2 regions of the Klebsiella sp. genome follow, and region 2 is predicted to be linked to the other one. Evidence: predicted binding sites of a transcription regulator. Region 2 holds the regulator's gene; the other holds the start of a gene.
The links. The regulator Fur, encoded in region 2, represses iron uptake genes when iron is present. The targets are predictions, from matches to a motif close to ATAATAATGAGAACNACTATCAA.
Positions count from the first base shown of each region.

Region 1: feoA (ferrous iron transporter A) is a predicted target of Fur. The motif match lies at 1,925-1,947, and genes of this name have one in related genera.

Region 1 covers NZ_JAPUEW010000081.1:28,693-40,995, reverse strand. The annotation lists gene feoB (Fe(2+) transporter permease subunit FeoB) at 1-1,562, opposite strand, end outside; gene feoA (ferrous iron transporter A) at 1,590-1,817, opposite strand; gene QVF11_RS24225 (Tex family protein) at 2,229-4,565, opposite strand; gene greB (transcription elongation factor GreB) at 4,816-5,289, opposite strand; gene ompR (osmolarity response regulator transcription factor OmpR) at 5,526-6,245, shown strand; gene envZ (two-component system sensor histidine kinase EnvZ) at 6,242-7,603, shown strand; gene araD (L-ribulose-5-phosphate 4-epimerase) at 7,866-8,564, opposite strand; gene QVF11_RS24200 (L-ribulose-5-phosphate 3-epimerase) at 8,558-9,418, opposite strand; gene ulaD (3-keto-L-gulonate-6-phosphate decarboxylase UlaD) at 9,411-10,073, opposite strand; gene QVF11_RS24190 (FGGY-family carbohydrate kinase) at 10,070-11,566, opposite strand; gene yiaO (2,3-diketo-L-gulonate TRAP transporter substrate-binding protein YiaO) at 11,570-12,303, opposite strand, start outside.
Region 2 covers NZ_JAPUEW010000075.1:113,138-125,440, reverse strand. The annotation lists gene pgm (phosphoglucomutase (alpha-D-glucose-1,6-bisphosphate-dependent)) at 1-368, opposite strand, end outside; gene seqA (replication initiation negative regulator SeqA) at 401-949, opposite strand; gene ybfF (esterase) at 1,133-1,906, shown strand; gene ybfE (LexA regulated protein) at 2,040-2,333, shown strand; gene fldA (flavodoxin FldA) at 2,484-3,014, shown strand; gene fur (ferric iron uptake transcriptional regulator) at 3,306-3,758, shown strand; gene QVF11_RS22580 (ChiQ/YbfN family lipoprotein) at 3,829-4,161, opposite strand; gene chiP (chitoporin ChiP) at 4,209-5,612, opposite strand; gene glnS (glutamine--tRNA ligase) at 6,051-7,718, opposite strand; gene nagE (PTS N-acetyl glucosamine transporter subunit IIABC) at 7,898-9,850, opposite strand; gene nagB (glucosamine-6-phosphate deaminase) at 10,164-10,964, shown strand; gene nagA (N-acetylglucosamine-6-phosphate deacetylase) at 11,025-12,173, shown strand; gene nagC (DNA-binding transcriptional regulator NagC) at 12,182-12,303, shown strand, end outside.

The DNA of each region.
Region 1 (12,303 bases), on a different contig from region 2:
ATGACGATCACTTTACCGGCACGCAGCACGAAACCTTTCAGACGCTGCCAGGTCTGGATAATCAGACTCTTAATATGCGGGACGTGGTACACCGGCAGCTCCATCACGAACGGCGAAGCTTCGCCGCGCATAATTGTGTGCTTGAGCATCAGGCCGGTGAGGATCGCCATGACGATACCTAACAGGTATAGCGAGAAGACCGCCAGCGCGCCGTTCTGGCCGAAAAAGGCGGCGGCAAAAACAGCAAAGATTGCCAGCCGCGCGCCGCAGGACATAAACGGCGCCATCATGATGGTCATCAGGCGCTCGCGCGGCGCATCAAGGGTACGTGCGCCCATCACCGACGGCACGTTACAGCCAAAACCAACAATCAACGGCACGAAGGATTTCCCCGGCAGCCCCAGCGCTTGCATCAGGCGGTCCATCACAAACGCCGCCCGCGCCATGTAGCCGGAGTCTTCAAGGAAGGAGAGGAACAGGTACATCATGCCGATTTGCGGCACCAGCGGCAGCACGGTATTAATACCGCCGCCGATTCCCTGGGCGAGGAAAATGGTTAGCCAGTCCGGGAAATGCAGGGTATAGCCGATCCACTGAATGCCGTGGATAAAGATAGCCACAGAACCGCCATCAAAGATTGGCTGCAGTGCACCACCGATGTTGATCGCCAGTAAGAACATCAGGTACATGACGAATAGAAAGACCGGCAGCCCAAGGAAACGGTTGAGGATAATTTTATCCATCGCCGCAGTGAAACGACTTGGCTCGGAGGTCAACGTGTTGCTGACCGCATCACAAATGGCGGCAATGCTTTGGTAACGCGCATCGGCAATATGCAGCGCCGGGTCGTCCAGCTCTTCGCTCAGATGCGCCAGCGCACTGTCCAGCTTGTGGGCGGCGTCACCAGCATAGGCACGGCTGTAAATATCGCCTTCCAGCATCTGCAAACCCAGCCAGCTACGCTGACGTGGCGGGATGTTCTGCGCCATCGCTTGCGCCAGCTTGTCCGCTTCGCGCAGCAGCGGCTGCGGATAGTGCACCAGCTCAATAGATTGGTTTTCCTGATGACGGTCGATAGCCATTTTTAAGGCTTCGATACCGCGTCCACGGGTGGAAACCAGCGGAATAACCGGGCAACCGAGGCGCGCTGCCAGCGCATCGACATCAATACGGATTTTTTGTTTTTCCGCGATATCAAGCATGTTCAACGCGACTACGCAGGGAATGCCTAGTTCCAGCAGTTGCAGGGTCAGGTAGAGGTTACGTTCCAGATTGGATGCATCAACCACGTTAATCAGCATGTCGGCATCACCGCTGAGGATGTAGTGGCAGGCAATTTGCTCATCCAGCGAGGTTTGCGAAGAGATAGTGGTCAGGGAATAGGTGCCAGGAAGGTCGACCAGCGTGACTTGATGATCGGTGGTGTTGAAACCACCCTCTTTACGCTCAACGGTGACTCCGGCCCAGTTGCCCACACGCTGACGCGCGCCGGTGAGTTGGTTGAATAGCGTCGTCTTACCGGAATTAGGATTACCAATTAAACCAATGGTTAATTTTTTCATATTCATGCTCTTAGTGCCGGTCAGGCGTTATTGTGCAACTGCTTCCAGCTCAATTAACGCTAAATCCTTTTTGCGTAATACCAGGCTCACACGTCGGGTTTCAATGTGAATAGGATCGCCAAGCGGCGCCACGCGAACCACATTAAAAGAAGAGCCGGGCAGCATCCCGAGGGACAGAAGTTTCTGCCGATAAGCCGGGCTAATATCGCGGGAGAAACCAGTGATTTTCCACGCACTATCAGGTGTGAATTGCATAGGACCTACTTGTATATCGCTAACTGAAAGAGAGTTTTCCGTATGCGCCGGAGGTGAAGCGCCTGGGACCGTAGCCAACGAAGAATAATAAATACTCACTGAGAATAATGATAATGAGAATAGTTTTTATCATCAATACATATAATGCGATAGATTCTATGTTTAGCCGGAAAATTGAGCTTTTGTTGATATTGAGCAAAGTCGATTTTGTTATCGCCACTGAGATAATAATTATTCTTATTTCTTAATGTTTAATTAAGGTTTCGTTAGTTAACAAAATGAAAATATTAATCTCAGAAATTCAATTCACGCTTATTAAGAAGTTATAAGAAAATACTGATGCTTGTTTGCGCAATATGGCGAATGGCCGAGGAGAAGCGGCCCCTCAGCAAGAGGGGCCGAAAAGGGGGGCTAGCGTTTTTTACCCATTGCTGCGGCCAGCGCGTCCATCATCGCGCTGTTGCCCGCAGGCTGTGCGTCACGACCGCGTGGTGGCTTAGCCGCTTTTGCCGCCGGGCGATTGCCCTGAGGGCGATCGTTATTCCCGCCGCCGCGACGGGCATTGGTTTCGCCAGGCTGTTCGTCCAGGCGCATCGTCAGGGCGATACGCTTACGCTGTAGGTCAACTTCCATCACTTTGACCTTCACGATATCGCCCGCTTTGACCACGGTGTGCGGGTCTTCAACGAACTTATTCGACAGCGAAGAGATGTGCACCAGACCGTCCTGATGCACGCCGATATCAACAAACGCGCCGAAGTTGGTGACGTTGGTGACCGCGCCTTCGAGGATCATCCCCGGCAGCAGGTCGTTCATCGTTTCGACGCCATCGGCGAACTGGGCGGTTTTAAACTCAGGACGCGGGTCGCGACCCGGTTTTTCCAGCTCTTTGATGATGTCGGAAACCGTCGGCACACCGAATTTGTCATCGGTGAAATCAACGGCTCGTAGGTTGCGTAATTCGCTGCTGTTACCCATCAGATCTTGCAGCGCCTGCTGCGTCGCCGCCAGAATTCGCTCAACCACCGGATACGCTTCCGGGTGCACGGTTGAGGCGTCCAGCGGGTTGTCGCCGTGGTTGATACGCAGGAAGCCCGCGCACTGTTCAAACGCTTTTGGCCCCAGACGGCTGACTTTAAGCAGTTGCTGGCGGTTCTGGAACTGACCGTTTTCATCACGCCAGGCGACAACATTTTGCGCCATCATGCGGGTCAGACCGGCAACGCGGGTGAGCAGTGGTACCGATGCCGTGTTGAGGTCCACGCCAACGGCGTTCACGCAGTCTTCAACCACCGCATCCAGCTTACGCGCCAGCTGCGACTGGCTGACATCATGCTGATACTGGCCAACCCCGATGGATTTCGGGTCGATTTTCACCAGTTCGGCAAGCGGATCCTGAAGACGGCGGGCGATAGAAACCGCGCCGCGCAGGGAAACGTCGAGGTCCGGGAACTCCAGCGCCGCCAGTTCTGAGGCGGAATAGACGGAAGCGCCCGCTTCGCTGACGATCACCTTCTGCGCGGTCACTTTCGGGAACTGTTGCTGCACGTCGAGGAAGAAGCGTTCGGTTTCACGCGAGGCGGTACCGTTGCCGATCGCCACCAGTTCAACATTGTGTTTTTCACACAACGCAGCTACCGCCACCGCCGCTTTGGCGGCCTGCCCGGTATGCGGGTAAATGGTATCGGTGGCGACCAGTTTGCCGGTGCCGTCGACAACCGCCACCTTCACGCCGGTACGCAGGCCGGGATCGAGACCCATAGTAGCGCGTAGCCCGGCCGGGGCCGCCATCAGCAGGTCATGCAGGTTGCGGGCGAAAACGTTGATCGCTTCGTCTTCCGCACGTTCGCGCACGGTGCCCATCAGCTCGGTTTCGAGGTGCATCAGCACCTTGATACGCCACGTCCAGCTCACCACGCCTTTACGCCAGCTATCCGCAGGAGCGTTATTCAAGCGCAGGCCGAGATGGTTGATAATAATTTGCTCGCCATGGCTCTCTTTCGGTGGCTCGTCAAACTGCGGATCGGCATTCAGAGAGAGTTGCAGCACGCCTTCGTTGCGGCCGCGGAACATGGCCAGAGCACGATGTGACGGCACGGTAGAAATCGGTTCGTGGTGATCGAAGTAGTCGCGGAATTTCGCCCCTTCCTCTTCTTTCCCACTTACCACGGTCGCGACCAGGTGGGCGTTCTTCCACAGATAATCACGCACTTTAGCCAGCAGCCCGGCATCTTCAGCGAAACGCTCTATCAGGATATAGCGCGCACCATCGAGAGCGGCTTTGCTATCCGCGACGCCTTTATCGGCGTCGATATATTTGACGGCTTCGGTTTCTGGATCGTGGGACGGTTCGTTCCACAGCAGTTCAGCCAGCGGCTCCAGTCCGGCTTCAATGGCGATTTGCCCACGCGTGCGGCGTTTTTGTTTGTACGGCAGATAGAGGTCTTCAAGCTCGGTTTTACTCAACGTACCGTTGATGGCTTTTTCCAGCGCCTCGGTCAGTTTGCCTTGTTCGCCGATGGACTTGAGGATCGTCTGGCGGCGGTCTTCGAGTTCACGCAGATAACCCAGGCGGGTTTCCAGATTACGCAGCTGCGTGTCATCCAGACCGCCGGTGACTTCTTTACGATAGCGTGCGATAAACGGCACGGTGTTCCCTTCATCAAGCAGGCGAACGGCAGCTTCTACCTGTTCAGCCCTGGCCTGAAGTTCACCCGCAATAATGCGGCAGAGCGAATCATTCATCATGGGTTTAATTCATCTTTAGGATCAAAAATCAGGGGGATAGTTATACGGACTGACACAGCAAAATGCCAGCCACGACCAAAGCCTCTCGGAATGTTCCAGGGCTTAGAGCCTATCTCAGTAGGCGTAATTGGCGAAGACAGTTTGAACACGGACAGCGCGGAAGAACCGGAGCGTACACGTAGTACGTGAGGATTCTGAGCACTGCCCAGGTTCAAAATGGCAAGCAAAATAGCCCTAATGGGATAGGCTCTTATTTGACGTATTCAATCTCATTCACGTACCAGGCGGCTTCCCCCGCAGGTGTGTTAACGATAGCCAGGTCGCCGACCTCTTTTTTCAGCAGCGCGCGCGCCATTGGCGAATCAATTGAGATGTAGTCGTTGCGCCCGAAGATTTCATCGTAGCCGACGATGCGAAAGCGCTTGGTATCGCCATCATCGTTTTCAATCTCCACCCACGCGCCGAAGAACACCTTGCCTTCCTGCTGCGGGGAGTAATCCACGATTTTCAGATGCTCAAGGCATTTGGTCAGATAGCGCACCCGGCGGTCGATTTCGCGCAGGCGTTTTTTGTTGTACTGGTAGTCGGCGTTCTCGCTGCGGTCGCCGAGGCTCGCCGCCCAGGTCACTTTTTTTGTGACTTCCGGGCGCTCTTCGCGCCACAGATAATCCATCTCTTTTTTAAGTTTTTCATACCCTTCACGGGTGATCAGCGGCGTTTTCATCGAGAGTCCTGGTTCCTGTTACACATCTTTGTGCGATGGTGCGCACAATTCGTCGCACGTAATAATACCGACAGGATAAATAATGTGTCTTATGCTTAAATGTATACTTAAGCTGCTGTTAAATATGCTTTGTAACAATTTAGCCTGGAATATATACCAGATTTCGCTGGTGAGCGACCCGGGCTTTTTTGAGAATACGCACTGACAAATGCAGTGAACCTTTGGGAGTATAAACAATGCAAGAGAATTATAAGATTCTGGTTGTCGATGACGACATGCGCCTGCGTGCGCTACTCGAACGTTATCTGACCGAGCAGGGCTTCCAGGTTCGTAGCGTGGCGAACGCTGAACAGATGGATCGCCTGCTGACCCGTGAATCCTTCCACCTGATGGTGTTGGATCTCATGCTACCTGGCGAAGATGGCCTGTCCATTTGCCGTCGCCTGCGTAGCCAAAGCAACCCGATGCCGATCATTATGGTGACGGCAAAAGGGGAAGAGGTTGATCGTATCGTTGGCCTGGAAATCGGCGCTGACGACTACATTCCAAAACCGTTTAACCCACGTGAACTGCTGGCCCGTATCCGCGCCGTGCTGCGCCGCCAGGCCAACGAATTGCCGGGTGCGCCGTCACAAGAAGAAGCGGTTATCGCCTTCGGTAAGTTCAAACTGAACCTCGGCACTCGCGAGATGTTCCGTGAAGATGAGCCAATGCCGCTGACCAGCGGTGAATTCGCGGTGCTGAAAGCGCTGGTTAGCCACCCGCGTGAGCCGCTGTCCCGCGATAAGCTGATGAACCTCGCCCGTGGCCGTGAGTACTCGGCAATGGAGCGTTCCATCGACGTACAAATCTCCCGCCTGCGCCGCATGGTGGAAGAAGATCCAGCACATCCACGCTATATCCAGACCGTTTGGGGCCTGGGCTACGTCTTCGTACCGGACGGCGCTAAGGCATGAAACGCGTGCGCTTTTCGCCGCGAAGCTCATTTGCCCGCACCCTGCTACTGATTGTCACCTTGCTGTTCGTCAGTCTGGTGACGACCTATTTAGTGGTGCTGAATTTCGCGATCCTGCCGAGTCTTCAGCAGTTTAATAAGGTTCTGGCCTACGAAGTCCGTATGCTGATGACCGATAAGCTGCAACTGGAAGATGGCACCCAACTGGTGGTGCCGCCGGCGTTTCGGCGCGAGATTTACCGCGAGCTGGGCATTTCGCTTTATTCCAATGAAGCGGCGGAAGACGCAGGCCTGCGCTGGGCGCAGCATTACGAATTCTTAAGTCAGCAGATGGCGCATCAGCTGGGCGGGCCGACCGAGGTGCGGGTTGAGGTGAACAAAAGCTCCCCCGTGGTCTGGCTGAAAACCTGGCTCTCGCCCAATATCTGGGTGCGCGTCCCGCTGACCGAAATCCATCAGGGCGACTTCTCGCCGCTGTTCCGCTATACCCTGGCGATTATGCTGTTGGCGATTGGCGGCGCCTGGCTCTTTATTCGAATTCAGAACCGACCTCTTGTCGACCTGGAGCACGCAGCGCTTCAGGTCGGGCGAGGCATTATTCCTCCACCGTTGCGCGAATACGGCGCATCGGAAGTTCGTTCGGTAACCCGAGCCTTTAACCATATGGCGGCGGGCGTCAAACAGCTAGCGGATGACCGTACGCTGCTGATGGCCGGGGTGAGTCATGATCTGCGTACGCCGCTGACGCGCATCCGTCTGGCGACGGAGATGATGAGCGAAGAGGACGGTTACCTTGCCGAGTCGATTAATAAAGATATTGAAGAGTGCAACGCCATCATCGAGCAGTTTATCGACTACCTGCGCACTGGCCAGGAGATGCCGATGGAGCTGGCGGACCTTAACTCGGTGTTGGGTGAAGTGATTGCGGCCGAAAGCGGCTACGAGCGTGAAATCGCCACCGACCTGCAGGCAGGTGAAATTCCGCTGCGGATACATCCGCTGTCTATCAAGCGCGCGTTGGCCAATATGGTCGTGAACGCCGCCCGCTATGGTAACGGCTGGATTAAAGTCAGCAGCGGGAGCGAAGGTGGTCGGGCATGGTTTCAGGTTGAGGATGACGGTCCGGGCATTAAACCAGAGCAACGCGAGCATCTGTTCCAGCCGTTCGTTCGTGGTGACAGTGCCCGCACCATCAGCGGAACGGGCCTGGGGTTAGCTATCGTTCAGCGTATTGTCGATAACCATAATGGCAAGCTGGAGCTGGGCTCCAGCGAGCGCGGTGGGTTATTGATTCGTGCCTGGTTTCCGGTTCCGGTGAATCGCGCCCTGCCGCCAATAAAACCGACCAAAGAGAGTTAAGTCTGCAACAACCCGGCGCGCCCGGTTTTGTCGCCCGGGCAAATCCGCGCGATATTTCAGTCATAGATATCCCCGGATTGCGGCTGACGCCTTATCCGGGCTACCAGATCGCGGAGGTTCGTGGCTTCCCGGGGGCGGTGCTGCGCACCTGCCCGGGCTACAAAACCCCATGAACCCGTAGCCCGGGCAAGGCGCGTTAAGCGTCGCCCCCGGGAAAGCGCGCACGAAATTTCAGTCAGAGACATCCACGGATTGCCGGGCGTTAGTTTTGCCCGTAATAGGCATTCGCGCCGTGTTTACGCAGATAGTGTTTATCGAGCAGTTCAGACTGCATATCCGGCAACTGCGGGGCCAGCTGGCGTGAGAACAGACCCATATAGGCGCACTCCTCAAGGACCACGGCGTTGTGCACGGCGTCAGCGGCATTTTTACCCCAGGCGAACGGGCCGTGTGAATGAACTAATACCGCCGGGATTTGCGCCGGATCGAGACCGCGCTGTTCAAAGGTTTTAATAATCACCTCGCCGGTCTGATACTCGTACTCGCCGTTAATTTCCTCAACGGTCATCAGTCGGGTACAGGGGATCGCGCCATAGAAATAGTCGGCGTGGGTGGTGCCCCAGGCGGGCAGGTCGAGCCCGGCCTGCGACCAGATCGTCGCATGGCGGGAATGGGTATGCACGATCCCACCGATCTGTGGATAGCGGCGATAGAGCACCAGATGGGTCGCGGTATCGGACGACGGTTTTTTGTTGCCTTCAACGACCTTACCGCTGGCGATCTCTACTACCACCATATCGTCGGCGGTCATCACCTCATATTCAACGCCGGAAGGCTTGATGACCATCAGTTTGCGCGTCTCATCGACCGCGCTGACGTTGCCCCAGGTAAAGGTGACCAGTCCGTGCGCCGGAAGCGCCAGGTTTGCCGCCAGCACCTCGGCTTTCAGTTGCTCTAACATGTGAAACCTCCTTCCTGCATTCGTGATTCAATCCAGCGTCGCGCCTGGATAATTTCCAGCACCGGCTCGCTGGCTTTCTCCGTCCACATCTCAATCAAAAATGAACCGCGATAGTTCAGTTCATGCAGCGTTTTAAAAATGCCGACAAAATCAACACAACCTTCGCCAAACGGCACGTCGCGGAACTGTCCGGGGCTATCGCCGGTCACCGGCAGCGTGTCTTTCAGGTGGATTGCGGCGATACGGTCGATGCCCAGCTTCAGTTCGGCAGTCACGTCGTTTCCCCAGGCGCTGAGGTTGCCGACGTCTGGATAAACGGTGAACCACGGTGACGAAAGCATCTCGTCCCACTTTTTCCACTTACTGATGGAGTTCATAAACGCGGTATCCATGATCTCCACCGCCAGCATCACTTGAGCCGCTGCGGCTTGTTCCACCGCCCAGGCCAGCCCTTCGGCGAAACGTTGCTGGGTGCCTTCGTCGTGTTCTTCGTAATAGACGTCGTAACCTGCCAGCTGGATGGTGCGGATACCGAGATCGCGCGCCAGGCGAATGGCTTTGGCCATGATTTCACGCGCCCGCTCGCGAACCGCTTCATCGCGGCTGCCGAAAGGGAAGCGACGATGGGCGGACAGGCACATGGATGGGATGGCGACGCCGCTTTCCAGCATCGCGCTCACCAGCGATGCACGCTGGGCCGGCGTCCACTCCAGACGAGACAAGCGTTCATCAGTTTCGTCCACCGACATCTCGACAAAATCAAAGCCGCAGCTTTTTGCCAGCACCAGCCGCTCCGGCCAACTGAGGTCTTTCGCCAGTGCTTTCTCGTAAATACCTAATGGATGATTACGCATGCTTTTTTCCCCAGATGGCGTCAATTTGGGCGTGGAATTCGGCGGCGACCTGTGCCGGATGGGCGGCTCCTGCCAGCGCCCGTCCGGCGATAAACGCCTTGACGTTAATGTCGCGGAACAGCGGCAGATCCGCTGGGGTAATACCGCCGGTAATCGATAGTTCAAGGCCGATGTCGGACAACGCTTTCATACGCGTCAGATCCGCTTCGCCCCACAGCTGCCCGCTGGCCTGCGCATCGCGTCCGCGGTGATAAATCGCCTGGCGAACCCCGACGCGATACCAGTCTCGGGCGTCGTCCAGCGTCCAGTTACCGAACAGTTCCATTTGAATTTCACCGCCGCAGGACTTGGCAACGGCGTGGCCTTTCTCGATCGTGGCGAGCGGTGCGGCGCAGATGATAGTCATCCAGTTAGCGCCAGCGCCAAAAGCCTGCTGCGCCAGGGTTTCGCCAGCATCGGCCACCTTCCAGTCGGCAACGATGATTTTTTCCGGGCACTGTGCTCGCAGGGCGTTCACCGCGCTAAGGCCTTCGGTTAAACAAAGGATGGTGCCCGCTTCAACGATATCGACATGGTCCTGTAGCAGGGCAACATCGCGGCTTGCGGCCTCCAGATTGGTGTGGTCGAGCGCCAGTTGCAGTAGGGGTCGGCTCATAATGTGTGCTCCTTAATACGGGCGTGATAGCCCTGTAGTGCTTCAATCAAATCTTGGTATTGGCGGTATTTGCGCTGATAGAGGGTGTGTGCGGTCATGTCAGGTAGCAGCGTGCGCACCGGGTGCTGGAGAGCGCGTTGGGCATCGCTGAAATTGCGATATACGCCGGTGCCGACGCGAGACGCGAGGGCCGCGCCAAAGCAGCCGGTCTCCTCCACCTGCGGCAGCTCAATGCGTAAACCGCTGACGTCCGCCAGCATCTGCATCCAGACGTCGGAGTGCGCCGGGCCGCCGGTGACGCGCAGGGTGTGAACCTCGGTAAAGCGCTCACGCATGCGGTTGAGGTGGGTCATATGGCTGAACACCACGCCTTCATAGAGCGCCTGTAGCAGGTGCGCGCGGGTGTGCAGTGCCTGCATGCCGTAAAAACCGCAGGTCATCTCCAGCCCGGCGTTGCTGCCGTAGAGAAACGGGAGAAAAAAGAGGTCGCTACCGGCTTTCGGCAGGCTGGCAACGGCCTGATTAATTTCATCGAAAGAGATCTCCCCCCACTGGGCGGTGAACCACTCCAGATTGCCGGAAGAGGTCGGGCTGGCTTCGTGAACGATGTACTGCCCGTCATTGACGTAGCGGCCATAGACGTAAGGATGCGCCTCATGGTCGCGCAGACCGTGAGCGATACCGCTGGTGACGGCCCAGGTACCCATTACTGCATTGAGGGTGTATTCATCTTCAATACCGGCGCAGAGTGCGGTGGAAACCACGTCAAACAGGCCGCCGACGACGGGGGTGCCCGCCGCCAGACCAGTGATGGCGGCTGCCTGAGCGGTGATTTCCCCGCATATTTCTGCTGAGCCGACGATGGGGGGCAGTGCGCCGTTGATTTCGCTGATGCCCAGCCATTCGGTCAGGCGAGGGTCGTACTGACCCGTCGCCATGTTGTAGAGATTGGACTCGGAGATATTGCTCTCTTCGCAGCCCTTCATGCCGGTTAAGCACCAGCGCAGATAGTCATGCGTCATCATCACGCAGCCTATCTGCGCGTAGCGCTGCGGCTCATTCTCTTTTACCCAGCGTAAAAGGGAGACCGGATGCCCGGTCCAGAGGGTTTGCCGAGTCAGCGGGTAGAGTTTTTGGGGAATCTCCTCTTTTTGCCAGCGCTGGACGATTTCCATGGCGCGACGATCGGAAGAGAGCATCGCTTTACCTAATGGCCGATCGCTTTTATCTAACAGAAACAGGCCCTTCCCCTGAGCTGAAATACCCAGACCACGGATTTGTGAACCATTCACCCCCGTGTGCGCCAGCAGTTTGCTGATGACCGAAGCGCACTGCTGCCACAACTCGGTCATATCGCGTTCAACCCAGCCTGGCTGCGGGCTTAAAGCGTGCAGCGGCAGGCGTTGCACAGCTACTTCCCGGCCTGCGCCATCGTACAATCCGGCTTTTAGCCAACTCCCACCACAATCTAACCCCAGCCAGTAATTGCTCATGACTTATTGCACCTCATCCACGGCTTTCAGAAGGTCGGCGCCCTGCGGGTTGTCTTTCAGGAACATATCGCGTACCTGCGTACCGAGTGCGTCACTAAAGGCTTTACGGTCGATGTCGGTCAGGACTTCAACGCCAGCTTCTTTCATGCCATCGATAATTTTTTGCTGATCTTCGGCGACCAGTTTTCGCTGGTAGTCACCCGCTTCTTTGGCAGAACTCAGCAGCGCTTGCTGGATATTCGGGCTCAGGGAGTCGAATTTAGATTTATTGATCACGACCAGCAGAGGTGAATATGCGTGATGGGTGAGGGAGAGGTATTTCTGTACCTCATAGAATTTTGCTGACCACACGACGTTGATAGGGTGTTCCTGGGCATCAATCGTACGGGTTTCGAGGCCGGTATAGACTTCGGCAAATGGCATAGGAATGGGATTAGCGCCGAAGATTCTAAATGCGGCAATATTCATTGGGCTGTTGTTGGTCCGGATTTTTAATCCTTTCAAATCAGCCGGCGTTTTCACCGGCGCACGAGAGTTGGTGACATCGCGCCAACCGTTTTCCCAGTAGGCCAGCACTTTTAATCCCTTGGGTTCGAGATCTTTTTTCAGCTCATCACCGACTTTTCCATCAAGCGTTTTGTGCGCGTGCGCGGTATCGCGGAACAGGAAAGGGACGTCCAGCAGATTCATCACCGGAGCCAGACCGGCAAAGTTATTTGAGCCGGACATTTCCATGT
Region 2 (12,303 bases):
ATCGCCGGCGTCGGGGTGAAACCGTTATTTTCCTGAACGATGACATCAACACCGTTCGCCGCCAGCACTTCCAGTACAGAAATGAAAGCGGGTTCGGATAGTGCGTGGGTGTCCTTCCCGACGTAGCATGGGCCGGTGATCCCGTTCTTTGCGCGGTCTTCAGCAATCGCCTGGGCAATCGCCAGAATATGCTGCTCGTTGAAGTTGTGGCGCGCCGCGCTGCCGCGATGGCCGGAGGTACCAAACTTCACCGCATGTTCCGCATTGCCCACTTCTGGCTTCAGCACATAGTACTGGGCGGTCAGTTGGGCGACGTTAATCAAATCACTCTGTTGCGCAGGTTGACCTGCGCGCTTATCGATTGCCATTGCCTGATCCTTCTGGTGCAAAAGTTAAATGACTAGATCGTACCGCAAACCTTTTCGATCAATTCAGCAGGGAACTGCATTGACTGCATGATATGTTCAATCATGCTGCATTTGCGGCCGGTATTGGTATTTGTAATAACCCACCACGGCGTGCCCGGAACCTGCTTAGGTTTTGTCTGATTACCATTTTTCTGTAGCGTCCGCTCATCTTCAGCGAAATAGACGCGAGTGCGCCCATGCAGAGACTCGGTCGCCTCGGCAAACGCTTTACTGTCTAAGGAATAGAGGGTAGTCAGAACCAGCATGAAACGGTTTACCGCGCGTTTTTGTTCGGCGTACTCATCAGATAGCAGCAGCTCGCGCATGGCGCGGACTTTATCCTTCAGAGGATTGGCGGGTTTCACTTCAACGACAGGCGTTGGCGCCGGAGCCGGAACGACTTTCGCTACCGGTGCGGCAGGCTGGGAAACGGCGGAAAACTTCAACATGCGCCGTAAAATGTCGGATGCACTCTCGCCAATATGCTTGGTGTGGCTGGCAATATAGCTATAGAGTTCATCATCAACTTCAATTGTTTTCATCTTAATCCAGTACGATATCTTTTCTGAATACAAGTTGTCGGGATTATAAGGACAAATCCCAACCGCGGATAGCGTCAAACCAGGATGGCGGTAAAACTCGGAAATCTTCCGGGTCTTGCAGCCGGATGGCAGAATGTCCAACATAATACCCTAACCCGACGGAGCGAAAAAAAGAACTTTGCCATGAAATTAAATAGCCGAGCGCAATCTGCACAGAATCCGCACAATAATCCCCCTATCGTCCTGGTCCATGGCCTTTTTGGCAGTCTGGATAACCTTGGGATCCTCGCCCGCGATCTGGTCGCTGACTACGATATTTTACAGGTCGATATGCGAAATCACGGTCTTTCCCCGCGCGCGCCAGAGATGACCTATGCCGCGATGGCTCAGGATTTGATTGATACTCTCAATGAATACCAAATAGAAAAAGCGACCTTTATTGGTCACTCAATGGGCGGTAAGGCGGTCATGGCGCTGAGCGCAATGGCCCCGGAGCGCATCGCTGGCCTGGTTGCGATTGATATTGCACCTGTGGATTATCACGTTCGTCGCCATGATGAAATCTTCGCCGCCATCAATGCCGTGACCGACGCGGGTGCCGCAACGCGTCAACAGGCGGCAGCGGTGATGCGCGAACACCTCAATGAAGAAGGCGTGATTCAGTTTCTGCTGAAATCCTTTGTGGAAGGTCAGTGGCGGTTTAACGTGCCGGTATTGTGGGAGCAATATGACAATATCGTCGGCTGGCAAACCATCCCCGCCTGGCCGCATCCGGCGCAGTTTATCCCCGGCGGTAACTCACCCTACGTAACCGATGCCTACCGTGAGGCTCTGCTGGCTCAATTCCCCCAGGCACGGGCCCATGTGATTGCCGGAGCCGGACATTGGGTACATGCAGAAAAACCAGAGGCTGTTTTACGGGCAATACGCCGTTATTTGACCTCCATAGCCGCGTAACTGGCTAAAATCTGCCCGACCGCGCGGCAGAATGCCCGCGGTCGTTGGCGCAGCCCCTCGCCTGATGTATTATGGCGGGCTATCTGCGTCGGCTATGCCCGACAGCTTGTTTCCCCCGAAGTCACTCTGAATCATGGCAAAAGAACAAACGGACCGTACGACATTAGATTTGTTCGCAACCGAGCGTCGGCCGGGTAGACCGAAAACCAATCCGCTTTCACGCGACGAACAGCTGCGTATCAACAAACGCAATCAGCTCAAGCGCGATAAAGTTCGCGGTTTGAAGCGCGTTGAGCTGAAGCTCAATGCCGATGCGGTTGATGCGCTCAATGAGCTGGCCGAAGCCCGCAACATGAACCGCAGCGATCTGATTGAAGAGATGCTGATGAACCAACTGGCGGCCCTGCGCAGCCAGGATAAAGCCTAAAACCCTCAAAAAATAAGCTTTCATGTAGCAGAGTGTGCAGTCGGGCGTGATTGCTGTTTCCGCGCCCTTCTCAGTTCTGCTATCATTGCCCCTATCTGTGGGCATTTAAGTCCCTACCACATCATTAAGTTTCAAGAGGTTATTTTACTCATGGCAATCATCGGCATCTTTTTTGGCAGCGACACCGGCAACACCGAAAATATTGCAAAAATGATTCAAAAGCAGCTTGGTAAAGATGTTGCTGATGTGCGCGACATTGCCAAGAGCAGCAAAGAAGATCTGCAAGCTCACGATATTCTGCTGCTCGGCATCCCAACCTGGTACTACGGTGAAGCACAGTGTGACTGGGATGATTTCTTCCCGACGCTGGAAGAAGTCGATTTCAACGGCAAACTGGTCGCGCTGTTTGGCTGCGGCGATCAGGAAGACTACGCTGAATACTTCTGTGATGCGCTGGGTACCATTCGCGACATCATCGAACCCCGCGGCGCCACTATCGTTGGTCACTGGCCGACCGCTGGATATCATTTTGAAGCATCTAAAGGTCTGGCAGATGACGACCACTTCGTGGGTCTGGCCATCGACGAAGACCGTCAGCCAGAACTGACTAACGAACGCGTGGAAAAATGGGTAAAACAGATTTCTGAAGAGCTGCACCTCGAAGAAATCAAGAATGCCTGAGTCTAAACGGCGTTATCGTCAGATTTCGCCGAATTAATAGATAAAAGCAATCAAAGTTATAGCTACAAGTTTTTAACTTTTAATCACATATCTGTACAATGTCCTCTGATTTAACGAGGTCACGTGAAGCACTTTGTAGCCAGTGCCTCGTTTTTGACAGCATACAAGGCCCGATGCTTGCAGTTTTCATTTCACCATGGCAGTTCTATAATGAGACGCATTACATCGGGTGATTCTCTGTATTACTTCCGTTGATGGAAGTAGATCGTTTAGCAACAGGACAGATTCCGCATGACTGACAACAATACCGCATTAAAGAAGGCTGGCCTGAAAGTGACACTTCCGCGATTAAAAATCCTGGAAGTCCTGCAGGAACCGGATAACCATCATGTCAGTGCGGAAGACTTATATAAACGCCTGATTGATATGGGTGAAGAGATTGGTCTGGCAACCGTCTATCGCGTACTGAACCAGTTCGACGACGCCGGCATCGTCACCCGTCATAATTTCGAAGGTGGTAAATCCGTTTTCGAGCTAACGCAACAGCATCATCACGATCATCTGATTTGCCTTGATTGCGGCAAAGTGATCGAATTTAGCGATGACTCAATTGAAGCTCGTCAACGTGAGATTGCCTCCCGACACGGTATTCGCCTCACCAACCACAGCCTGTACCTGTACGGTCACTGTGCAGAAGGCGATTGCCGCGAAGATGAACATGCCCACGACGCGGTGGAAAAGTAATTCCCCGTTGCGTAAGCAGCAAAAAGCCAACCTGACGGTTGGCTTTTTTTATGGCTACGAAAAGTAAAAATCAGGGTTTCGTGTTGTTGCTACGAATCTCTTTCCAAATCTGGTCACAGCGCGACTGTACTGCCTGATCGTTACCGGTTTTACGCGCCTGGATACATTGCTGGTAATCCAGTACTCGCACGCTTTCCTGGGTGGCGAACTGCTGATGCTGCTTCTCTTGCTTCAGAACGTCTAATACGCTCTGGCAGGCTTCGACTTTATCTGGGTTACCTTCAGCAGTATTAATACAGGCGCTGTAGGCATCTTTTAACTTTGAATCCTCTTTCGGCGCTGGCGACTGCGTGCAGGCAACCAGACCTGCCGCCACAATGGCGACAAGCAATAGCTTCTTCATAATCGACCTCGGGAAATTGCGGCAGGATCACGCCCGCCGCACTGGCATCAGAAAATGGTGAATGGAGCAATAACCATGAACTTCACGTCGCGCTCATCCTGGAAGATGTTGCCGTAGCCGCCGCTCCAGCTTGGGATATCGGAGTGGTTGTCGTATTGAGTAAAGTGCAGTTTAAACAGCGTACCCTTCGCGCGTCCTTCCTGTACGGTGTACATCGCATCCAGGCTATAGGCTGACTCTTCCAGACGTTTGTCAGGGTTGTAGTAAGCATCAGGAGAAGACATTTTTCCTGGTTTTGCATCCCATGCATAAACATAGGACGCGCCGAAGGCCCAACCCGGCATATTCCAGTTCTTCATGTCATACATCGCACCGAAGAACACCGCTTTTTCACCGTTGGCGTTGAAGTCAGAGCGGTTATCCCACCAGACATCCAGACGACCGTTAGATGAGGCGTAAGTCGGCGTCATACGCTGCAGGAAGTAGCCCTGCTGACCATCGGCTTTAACCCAGGTTCCTTCCAGGCGCAGGTCGAGAACATCAGCAACCTTATAGCCAAAGGTCAATGCCTGTAGCCAGGCGGTACCATCATAAATATCGTTCGCCCCGCCGTTGCTGACTTTATCGCGAGTACCGTAGAACTGGTAGCTGGTGGTTAGCGGCGTGCCTGCGACATCAAATTTGTAGCTGGCCTTAGCGAAATACTGGTCGATGTAACCCTGTGCCTGGCCAAATGCGGCTTCCAGCACGAGGTCATTTTTAAAATCATACTTGGCGCCGAGAGAGTGGAGATAATCAACCTTGGTTTTCTTGTCGTTCTGATAGAACTCATCCATCTCAATGTGCCACGGCGCTTTATATTCGTTTGTCCACATATAGGAGAAACTCAGCGCGCCCGCATCGCCGTAGTCAAAATTAGCACCGGCTTCAGCCCCCTGATAGGTACCCGGCATAAAGCTCCAGTGCGGAGCCAGCAAGGTTTGACCGGTAGGCTGGATATAGCCAGCACGCGCCCATGCCGGGCCAAATTTAAATTTGGCGGCTGCTTTGTACAGGCTGATCCCGCTCTTATCACCGGAATAGTCTTCATCGTAAGTTTTATTGCGTGAGGAGAAAGCGATTTCGTTCGGGTGTCCGCTGTCGCTGCTTTCACCCATTTCGATGGCGGTAAAGGCCGCAACATCAATGCCGAACATATCGGCGGCATAGCCGGACTGGAAGTCGAGGTTGGCGTTCCAGGTGGAATGAGAAAGGTTAGTTTTGTATTTGTCGCCGTCGGTCACATCTTTACGGTCACGTTCACGCTGCCAGTAATAGATGCCGCCGGTTAACGTTGAATCATCAATGAACCCTTCCGCTTTCGCATCCGGTACCATTGCAAAACCTGACAGTGCTGTCACACCGGCGATAGCCAGCGCCAGCGTACTACGTTTGCCACTAAACGTACGCATATGCATATCCTCTTTGACTTTTTAAAAACGCAGTTACCAAGGGCAACTAGCGAAAAAAATAAAATAAAACTGCTTAAAAAGTGGAGCGGTAAAATCCGCATAACCACTGGGTATAGACTATTTTTCGTGACGCGAATTATCAATCTCTTTCGGTGATCAAAGATGAAGATTATGACAAAGCGCACATAATCTATGTCTTTTTGTTTCAGTCGTAGATGTCATGCATTTGACGTGGAAGTGCTTGCTATATCAGAAAAAATAGGCGTAATGAAAGCGATTACATGATTTTATAGAGGATGACCGAAGGGACAAATAGTTGTGATTATTACAATCTGTAAACAAGATTAATTCGCATCGCGAAAATATGGGAATTTAATCTCCTGATTCTGAAATAAAAAAAACGCCGCTGTTTGCGGCGTTCTCATAAATAGCGGATAACTACGCGCCGGCTTTTGCCCAGGTGTCGCGCAGACCAACGGTACGGTTAAATACCAAATTGGTTGCGGTTGCATAGCGGCTGTCGAGGCAGAAGTAACCTTCACGCTCGAACTGGTATGCTTTTTCAGGCTGCGCCTGCGCCAGGCTTGGTTCAGCAAAACCCTGCTTGATAATCAGCGATTCCGGGTTCATGACCGACAGAAAATCATCAGCAGCACCGGGATTTGGCACGCTGAACAGACGATCGTACAGACGAATCTCTACCGGCAGCGCATGCGCTGCGCTCACCCAGTGAATCACACCCTTCACCTTGCGACCATCAGCCGGATCTTTGCTCAGAGTGTCAGCATCGTAGGTACAGAAGATAGTGGTGATATTACCTTCCACATCCTTCTCTACGCGCTCGGCTTTGATAACGTAAGCATTGCGCAGACGGACTTCTTTGCCCAGCACCAGACGCTTGTACTGCTTGTTCGCTTCTTCACGGAAATCCGCGCGATCGATCCAGATCTCGCCACTGAACGGTACTTCACGGCTGCCCATCTCCGGTTTGCTCGGATGATTCGGCATAGTCACCATTTCGCTACCGCCCTGCGGATAGTTTTCGATAACCAGCTTAACCGGGTCGATAACGGCCATCGCGCGCGGAGCGTTTTCGTTCAAATCCTCACGAATGCAGGATTCCAGCGAAGCGATTTCAATGGTGTTGTCTTGTTTGGTCACGCCGATGCGTTTGCAGAACTCACGGATGGATTCAGCGGTGTAACCGCGACGACGCAGACCGGAGATCGTCGGCATACGCGGGTCATCCCAACCTTCAACGTGCTTCTCGGTCACCAGCTGATTCAGCTTGCGCTTAGACATCACGGTGTATTCGAGGTTAAGACGCGAGAATTCATACTGACGCGGATGCACGGGGATACTGATGTTATCCAGCACCCAATCGTACAAACGGCGGTTATCCTGGAACTCAAGAGTGCACAGGGAATGGGTAATCCCTTCCAGTGCATCGCTGATGCAGTGGGTGAAGTCGTACATCGGGTAGATGCACCACTTGCTTCCGGTCTGGTGGTGATCGGCGAACTTAATACGATACAACACCGGATCGCGCATCACGATAAACGGAGAAGCCATATCGATTTTCGCGCGCAGGCAGGCTTTCCCCTCGGCAAAACCACCGGTACGCATTTTCTCAAACAGCGCCAGGTTCTCTTTCACGCTGCGATCGCGATACGGACTATTTTTACCCGGCTCTTTCAGGGTCCCGCGATATTCACGGATTTCTTCCGCCGACAGTTCATCAACGTAGGCCAGACCTTTATTGATCAATTCAACCGCATACTGGTGCAGCTGATCGAAATAATCAGACGAGTAGCAAACATCTCCGGACCAGTGGAAACCTAACCACTGCACGTCGTTTTTAATCGACTCAACGTACTCGATATCTTCCTTCACCGGGTTGGTGTCATCGAAACGCAGGTTGCATTGACCTTTGTAGTCCTGGGCGATACCAAAGTTCAGACAAATAGACTTCGCATGGCCAATGTGCAGATAACCATTCGGTTCCGGTGGAAAACGGGTATGAACAGTGGTGTGCTTACCAGTAGCCAGATCTTCATCGATTATCTGACGAATAAAGTTAGTCGGGCGGGCTTCTGCCTCACTCATCGCGGGTTCCTCAAAGCGTAAACAACGTATAACGGCGTATGATCTTATAAGCCGAAGAGGCTGACAACCTTTAGTTACGCAAAATAGGTATCAAACGGAAATATTGAGGTTATTTGCACTAAAAAAAAGCGGCGCAGATTTCGCTGCGCCGCTTGAGGCATAAACTCTACTCAGGAGCCTTACTTGCCTTTAATTTCGTATAGCGGTGTCTGACCTGCTACAACCTTACCGGTTGCCTGAATAACCAGTGCGCTGTAGTCGTCGCTGTTGCTGCACACCACCGGGCTAATCATGGAGCGCGCATTAGCATTCAGGAATTCAAGATCCAGTTCCAGAATCGGCTGGCCAGCTTTCACTTCAGCCCCCTCTTCCACCAGACGTTTAAAGCCCTGACCGTTAAGCGCGACGGTATCAATACCCATGTGGACAACGATTTCCGCGCCATTTTCAGTTTCCAGGCAGAACGCATGGTTGGTGTTAAAGATCTTCACCACCGTGCCTGCAGCCGGAGCAACAACAATCTTGTCCGTTGGTTTCACCGCCACGCCGTCACCGACTGCTTTGCTGGCAAACGCTTCGTCCGGAACCTGCTCCAGGGCAACGATATCACCAGTGATTGGCGAAACCAGCGCTTCCACGGTTTTCGCATTCGCCACGGCCTGTGGTTTAGCAACTGATGCAACAGGTGCGCTATGAGCAGAAGAGGCAGACGTCGCCGCAACCGGGCCACGCGCAACCACTTTTTTCATTTCATCACCAACGGATTCAGCTTTCGCACCCACGATAACCTGAATGGTCTGTTTGTTCAGTTTAACCACACCCGAAGCGCCCAGGCGCTTACAGGCCGCATCGTTAACCAGTGCAGAGTCTGCAACGGTCAGACGCAGACGAGTAATACACGCATCAATCGCTTTCAGGTTATCCGTACCGCCAACCGCAGCGATGTAGTTGGTTGCCAGTTGAGTCAAACCTTCTTCGGTATTGCTGTTTGCTTCTTCAGTCACCACGTCATCGGTTTTATCTTCACGACCCGGCGTTTTCAGGTTGAACATACGGATAACCGCACTGAACAGCAGGAAGTAAATGACGAAGAACACCACGCCCATAACAATCAGCATCCAGACGTTTTTACTGGCTGCTGGCAGGCTGTACATCAGAACATAGTCGATAGCACCTGCGGAGAAGGAGAAGCCCGCGTGGATGCCCAACGCTGTCGCAACAAACAGGCTGATACCGGTCAGGATGGCGTGCAGGAGATACAGCAACGGCGCCAGGAACATGAACAGGAATTCCAGCGGCTCGGTGACACCGGTCAGGAATGCGGTAATTGCAACAGACAGCAGCATACCGCCGACCATTGGACGACGCTCTTTAGGGGCCGCGAAGTACATCGCCAGCGCTGCACCCGGCAGACCGAACATCATGATCGGGAAGAAGCCGGACATGAACATCCCCGCCGTGCCGTCACCCGCGTAGAAGCGGTTGATGTCACCGTGGAATACCGCACCTGCGGCGTTAGTGAATTCACCAATCTGGAACCAGGCAATGGTGTTCAGAACCTGATGCAAACCGGTTGGGATCAGCAGACGGTTGATGAAACCGAAGATACCAGAACCCAGCGCGCCAGCGCCGACGATCCATTCTCCGCCTGCATGAATGGCGTTCTGCACCGGCGGCCATACATAACCGAAGATAGCCGCCAGCACCAGACAGAAGAAGCCGGTAGCAATTGGCACAAAGCGTTTGCCACCAAAGAAGCTCAGGAAGTCAGGCAGTTTGATGCCCGACCAGCGGTTGTAAGTCGCACCCGCCACCAGACCAGTAATAATACCCGCCAGGACGCCCATGTTGATTGCCGGATTGATGGTGACCATCGCTTTGGTCAGCACGAAGTAACCTACTGCTCCCGCCAGCGCGGCGGCACCGGCGCTGTCCTTTGACCAGCTGGATGCCACACCGATAGCGAAAATCAGCGCCAGGTTGTCAAAGATTGACCCACCCGCCTGCGCAATAAACGCGATGTTAAGTAAATCTGGTTGACCGAATCGCAGCAGAAGCGCCGCGACCGGCAGCACTGCGATAGGGAGCTGCAACGCCCTACCGAGTCGCTGGAAAAAACCTAAAATATTCATCTTATTCCCCCTATGAGACCCCGATGAGGCTCATTCAAAGCCACTTTATTATTGTGCAACCTGGTTAAATTTTTAACTTACCTGCAAAGTGTCTGAAAAATTAATTCGTCTCGCAAATTAAATGGGTATTTTTTGTGACAAAAATCACCAAATATCGTATTACCCTCCGCCTTTTTCTGGCTAACAACGAAAACTTATTTTATCATTCAAAAAATCAACACGGATTGACCCCAGCCGACGCAGTTACTGCAATACTCTTAATAGTATGCTGGCGCCAATCCGCCAGGTTCTAATTTAACTATAGAGGTGAACAATGAGACTGATCCCCCTGGTAACAGCTGAGCAAGTCGGTAAATGGGCTGCCCGCCACATCGTTAATCGCATCAATGCGTTCAACCCTACGGCGGATCGTCCGTTTGTACTGGGTCTGCCAACCGGCGGCACCCCGCTGACGGCTTACAAAGCGCTGGTTGAGATGCACAAAGCAGGCCAGGTCAGCTTTAAGCATGTCGTCACTTTTAACATGGATGAGTATGTTGGTCTGCCGAAAGAGCATCCAGAAAGCTATCATAGCTTTATGCACCGCAACTTCTTTGATCACGTTGATATTCTGGCAGAAAACATTAATTTGCTGAATGGTAATGCACCTGATATCGATGCTGAATGCCGTCGTTATGAAGAAAAAATTCGTTCTTACGGCAAAATCAACCTGTTCATGGGCGGCGTAGGCAACGATGGGCACATCGCGTTTAATGAACCGGCCTCTTCGCTGGCTTCCCGTACCCGCATTAAAACCCTGACTCATGATACCCGTATAGCAAACTCCCGCTTCTTTGACGGTGACGTAGACCAGGTGCCTAAATACGCGCTAACCGTTGGCGTAGGTACTCTGCTTGATGCAGAAGAAGTGATGATTCTGGTGTTGGGGGGGCAGAAAGCGCTGGCGCTGCAGGCAGCGGTTGAAGGCAACGTTAACCATATGTGGACCATTACCTGTCTGCAACTACACCCGAAAGCGGTTGTGGTCTGCGACGAGCCGTCTACGATGGAACTGAAAGTTAAGACTTTGAAATATTTCAATGAATTAGAAGCTGAAAACATCAAAGGTCTGTAATGTAGTCTCGTCCTGCGGCCGCTCCCGCGGGACAACCATTTTTGACAACCGGGGGTCGTAATGTATGCATTAACCCAAGGCCGGATTTATACCGGTCATGAAATTCTGGATGACCATGCGATCGTTATCGCCAATGGCCTTATCGAACGTATCTGTCCGCTGACTGATTTACCCACCGGGATTGAACAACGCTCGGTTGATGGCGCCATTCTTGCTCCCGGTTTTATCGACGTACAGCTGAACGGCTGCGGCGGCGTGCAGTTTAACGACACACCCGATGCCGTCACCGTTAAAACGCTGGAAATTATGCAGGAGGCTAACCAGCGCTCCGGCTGCACCAGCTACTTACCCACGCTCATTACCGCCAGCGATGACCTGATGAAACAGGGCGTTCGCGTAATGCGCGAATATCTGCAAAAGCATCCGAATCAGGCTCTGGGTTTACATCTCGAAGGCCCGTGGCTGAACATTGTTAAGAAAGGCACCCATAATCCGGACTACGTGCGTAAACCGGATGCCGCGCTGGTCGACTTTCTGTGCGAAAACGCGGATGTGATTACCAAACTCACACTCGCCCCAGAGCGCGTTGAGCCGGAAGTGATCCGCAAGCTGGTCGCTGCAGGTATTATCGTTTCCGCGGGCCATTCCAACGCCACGCTGAAAGAAGCGAAAATCGGCTTCCGTTCTGGCATTACTTTCGCCACCCATCTGTTTAACGCAATGCCTTATATTACCGGCCGCGAGCCGGGTCTGGCGGGCGCGATTTTCGACGAACCGGATATTTACTGCGGCATTATTGTGGATGGTCTACATGTCGATTACGCCAACGTCCGTCTCGCTAAACGCCTGAAAGGCGACAAACTGTGCCTCGTGACCGACGCGACAGCACCGGCAGGTGCCAATATTGAACAGTTCATTTTTGCTGGTAAAACAATATACTACCGGAATGGATTGTGCGTGGATGAAAACGGCACCCTTAGCGGTTCTTCGCTGACCATGATTGAAGGGGTACGTAACCTCGTCGAACATTGCGGCATAGCGCTGGACGAAGTGTTGCGTATGGCAACCCTCTATCCTGCTCGCGCGATTGGCGTGGACAAACAATTAGGCAGCATTGCTCCGGGGATGGTCGCTAACCTGACCGCATTCACCCGCGATTATAAAATCACCAAGACCATCGTTAATGGTAACGAGGTCGTCACTGAGTAAGTAAAAGTATGACAGCAGGCGGACAAGCTCAAATTGGTAACGTCGATCTCGTAAAACAGCTGAACAGCGCGGCCGTCTATCGGTTGATTGATCAGCACGGCCCAATCTCGCGTATTCAGATTGCGGAACA